Regions from separate parts of the Aeribacillus sp. FSL K6-8394 genome, predicted to be linked through region 1. Evidence: predicted binding sites of a transcription regulator. Region 1 holds the regulator's gene; the other holds the start of a gene.

Region 1 (2,486 bases):
ACTTCTTCGTTTTCAGATAAAAGGCACCCTCCAAGTGCTGATTCTTCCATTAAATAAGGACTAATCAAATGCTTCTCTACAAGTACGCGTTTTTGAATAGGCTGAAGTTCATTCATTTTCAGCAGCACGAATGTCCCTAAACCGTCAAACACTCTTTGTGAAAATGATTCTTCAAATGTATTTAAAACAGCCAAGGCTTCTTCATTCGACATAATGGTAGGGAAGCTGATATTTTCTATATTTCGCGCCAATCTGACTCGGCTGCTCAGCACAATATCGGAATCAGGTCCTTCTTGATTCATCCAAGGGCTCATGGCTGAACGAATAAATTTTTGAAAGGACATGTCATACTCCCCTTTCGTTCCGTCCATTTATCTTCGCTTCAATGGACCGAATTTCATCCCGAACTTGAGCTGCTCTTTCGAATTCCTCTTTCGCAATTAATTCTTGCAGTTCCTGTTTAAGCATTTTCAGGCGCTTTTTCAAATGAATACTTCCACCGGTCCGTTTCGGTACTTTACCGCCGTGAGTTGTATTCCCGCCATGAACACGTTTTAAAATCGGGGTAATTTGGTGATAAAACGTTTTGTAACAATGGGAGCACCCGAATTTACCAATTTTCGTAAATTGATCAAACGTCATATTACATTTCTCACATTGAATGACCTGATTTTTCTTGAAAACATTTTGCCCTTGGCTGCTAATGGCGCTGTCCATATTTAATAATCCGGACAATAAGTTGTTTATAGAAAAGCCTGGATTCATATTGAATATGAATACATCACTTTTTTCCTGTGCACATTTTTCACATATATGCACTTCAGTCTTTTCGCCGTTGATGATTTTTGTAAAGTGGAAAGTAGCGGGCCTTTCATGACATTCTTGACAAATCATCGTCCATCACATCCTCACTTGTATTTTAACGAGGTGAGCATCGCCTTCATCATCCTTGCCCTCAATTCGTCTCGATCAGGCAAATCAATATATAAAACAGACCGATCAATTACGCTCAACATAATTTTCGCTTCTCTTTCTGAAATAACCTCTTCATCAGCCAATCTCAAAATAATATCCTCCGCCGACGATTGTGACAGCCTTTTACCAATGGCATTTAAAATTTGATTGATCAGCTGGATACGGTCATTGATTCGAATTTTCATAATTCGGATATAACCGCCTCCACCCCTTTTGCTTTCGACAATGTAACCCCGTTCAATTGTAAAACGAGTGTTGATCACGTAATTGATTTGCGATGGAACACATTGAAATTTATCCGCAATTTCACTTCTTTTAATTTCAACAATTTCTTTTCCGCTTGAATCTAATACATGCTTTAAATATTGCTCGATAATATCAGATATATTCCGCACCTCGAAAAACACCTCCTTCAACTTTTTGATTGGAATTGCAAAACGCTCAAGAAATGTGCAATATCCTTGAGGGATAGGAGGCAAGATGTTTACGTAATGCTTATTTCCTAAACGATAACAACTAGTCACTTGACTTTGACTATATTTGACCTTAATTATAATATAAATTTTTTTTTGTGTCATTTCAACAAAAAAGCTCACTAATAATATTGCCCTTTACAATATGGAAAAAACCCGCTCTTTAAAAAACTTTTTTAACTTCTTGAAATTTCAATAATTCGTTTATGATTTCAGGCATTTCATCTTTTGGAAGGCCAATTTCAAGTAAATATGAACGCTTCGCATGTTTAGTTTCTTTTGGCTTTGACAATGTAAAATGAATTTTATAAACAGAAATATTTAATTGTTCAAGTTTCCGAGTAAATTCCACCAAATCATCTTCTGGAAGATTAACTTGTATCCATTTTTTGCTTGACTTCTCAGCAAAAAAAGCCTCCACCTTATTGAGAAAGATCAAACTCAACAATACAATCAAGGTAGAAAAAATCGCCAACGGATACATTCCTGCCCCAACAACAAGGCCAAGTCCTGCAACAACCCAAATCGAGGCTGCCGTCGTTAATCCTCTTACCGTAACCCCTCTCACTAATATCGTTCCAGCACCTAAAAAACCAATGCCGCTAATGACATAAGAAGGAATTCTTGCTGGGTCAAAACGAATATTTTCATAACGATCCATATATTCTTCAAAGCCATAAAGAGACAGCAGCATCATCATGCAGGAGCCGACACCAACTAACAAATGCGTGCGAAAGCCTGCTGGATGCCGTTTAAATTCTCGTTCAAGGCCGATAAATCCACTTAAAATGACTGCTAAAACAATGCGAATCAACATAATTTGCCATTCCTCAGGCATTATCATTCCTCCTTACCATCCAAATGACTTTTTCTGTTTTGGCCATATATGAATTTTGAAATGATACAGTATTATACTTTCCCATTATATGCGATGAACAGTGCTCAATATTCAATCGTTCTTGAGTATGAGCCTAAGAGCGATATGAAACAAAAAAGCACATTTAGAGCTGGCTTTTAAATCAAACGAAGCTTTCACTG
Region 2 (2,486 bases), 600 kb from region 1:
TTGGCATTTTTTGACGAGACTTTCTTCAAATAATACCGTATTTATGTAGCTTTCTAAAAATCGATTTAATAGCACCGAAAAGAATATCCACGGTTACAGATGACGTATTAAATGTACCGTCTAATTTGGTCAGTAGTAAGATCTCTAAAACCGACAACATCTATAAAATTTTTTCAAGAACTTCAATAATCGGTACTCGTTCGTCCTGGATAGCTTCCGTTTTGTAAATGATCTTAGCGTATTTTAATCCTTCTGCAACCGTCATATAATCGAGATTACATCTACAATCAGATGTCTTGAAACTACCTTTCTAGCCTTTTTCGAATAATCGAGTAGGAGGGGGTGACTAACCCCCGACCTCTCACACCACCGTACGTACGGTTCCGTATACGGCGGTTCAATTAAGATAATTGACGCAAGTCTTTATAACTTCCGTGAATAGCTGTTCTCTTTATGCCAGTGGTCACTCCACCCTCCAAGAGGTCTCCCACGGGATTCACCGCTTCCTCCCTCAAGTGAGGTACTACGTTTTCTGTGTTCATCATGACTCACTGAATGCCAAGGGCTATTCTCTCTTAATTGTTCGGTCCTTCTTAGTTGTTCTAGACCAACTAATACTATGACCTCTGCTGACTTCTGACGGTTCAGCTACTTATCACTAAGTAGGTTATGAAGAGTACTTCACATATCCGCCAGACCTCCCCGGGTAAGTACATGCACTTTCACACCATCTATCCGCCTCATTTACTCGATATGACCTTCGACAGAAAGAGCTTTGTTTTGTTATGCAAACTCACTCAATCATACCTAGCCTTATATGAGGTTCGTGTTCCTCGGACCGGTGTTTTGCCTCCAGCTTCCTTCAGATTCCGCGTCACCACGGACACCCTTTCGTTGAGCTAACCTCTACTTCTGTCTTCGGGGTTCGGGACTTACACCCTATAGTTCATGTACATGCCGGGCGCACATAAAAAAACCTCCCGTTTTTAATTACGGAAGGTTTAGCGTTGTTCACGGTACCGACACATACGAGGCGACGCTTACAGTATGAAAATGCTAGAGACGTTTTCATGGAACGGTGTCTTTCCCGTTCAACCTGCGTCTTAAATTTCGCCTAAAATTTCGGTGTCTCTTTCCCGTCATATCAACGTTTTCAGCTTATTTGACGCGCTCGGAGGGACTCGAACCCCCGACGGACGTGGTACCGGAAACCACCGCTCTATCCAACTGAGCTACGAGCGCATTTTTCAAATGTCACGAATTATATTATAATCGAACCGAACAGTATATGCAAGAATAAATTTTGCTTAATTATCCATCGTGTCAAAATTGATTTGAAAAATTCATTTTTCATCGTTGTTTGAAAAATGAAAAATGAGGGTATGATGGTACATGTATTGATCTTATAAATAATTATATATAAAAGTTTTTTGTTTGACCTTTATTGACCTTTTATGTATGATGGAATAGAAATGACTTTAACTTTGATGCGAGGGAGGAAACATAATGAATTTAATACCGACTGTTATTGAACAGACAAACCGTGGTGAACGTGCTTACGATATTTATTCAAGATTGTTAAAAGACCGCATTATTATCCTTGGTACGCCAATTGATGATCATGTTGCAAACTCCATTGTTGCTCAGCTTCTTTTCTTGGCAGCGGAGGATCCTGAAAAAGATATTTCCCTTTACATTAACAGCCCGGGCGGATCAATTACTGCTGGCATGGCGATTTATGATACGATGCAATTTATTAAACCTGATGTATCCACGATGTGTATAGGAATGGCTGCTTCCATGGGAGCATTCTTATTGGCGGCAGGTGCAAAAGGAAAACGTTTTGCCCTTCCGAATAGTGAAGTAATGATCCATCAACCGTTAGGAGGCGCGCAAGGTCAGGCAACTGACATTGATATTGCAGCTAGACGAATTCTCTCTTTAAGAGATAAATTGAACAGAATTTTATCTGAAAACACTGGCCAGCCTCTTGAAGTAATTGAACGTGATACGGACCGCGACAATTTCATGTCAGCTGAACGTGCAAAAGAATATGGGTTGATTGACAAAGTTTTAACAAAATAAAAGCTGCCTCAAATAGGAAGACAAAAAAATTTAAACATATCAAGCAGACAGTATAAAAATAAACCGCTGCTTCATACCTTCACGCATTTGAATGAGGAGCAAATGTCAAGAATGATCTTGACAGCAGCTCCTCATTCAACTTTTTGACCGGAATCGTCAGCTTTACGTTTTCGAAAGGCCGTTATGCCGATATTGCTTTAATCTAAGCCCAAAATGCGGATCGAGCCGGATGAAGGATTAAATATGCTTTCGGAGAGCCTGTGTAAACCGTATTTTGCTGAAGTTTTTTCTGGGCACCTGCTGGCAAAAACAAGTGTTATAATCGATTTTTTCATGTTATAAAAGGGCTAGAATCTCTCTTTATCCATTCAGCTGTAAGTCATTCAAACCACAAAGCACGT

Evidence for each region. Region 1 encodes CtsR, which represses protease genes until heat stress. Its sites were predicted from a motif close to ATGGTCAATAAAGGTCAAACA; they were not measured.
Region 2: the regulator CtsR is predicted to act here: its motif matches at 1,432-1,452, upstream of clpP (ATP-dependent Clp endopeptidase proteolytic subunit ClpP).

Annotation. Positions count from the first base shown of each region.
Region 1 covers NZ_JBBPAA010000002.1:106,136-108,621, reverse strand. Annotated here, with positions in the region: gene NSR00_RS12905 (protein arginine kinase) at 1-344, opposite strand, end outside; gene NSR00_RS12900 (UvrB/UvrC motif-containing protein) at 346-894, opposite strand; gene NSR00_RS12895 (CtsR family transcriptional regulator) at 909-1,370, opposite strand; gene NSR00_RS12890 (MgtC/SapB family protein) at 1,612-2,286, opposite strand.
Region 2 covers NZ_JBBPAA010000002.1:706,351-708,836, reverse strand. Annotated here, with positions in the region: tRNA gene NSR00_RS15760 (tRNA-Arg) at 1,167-1,242, opposite strand; gene clpP (ATP-dependent Clp endopeptidase proteolytic subunit ClpP) at 1,507-2,085, shown strand.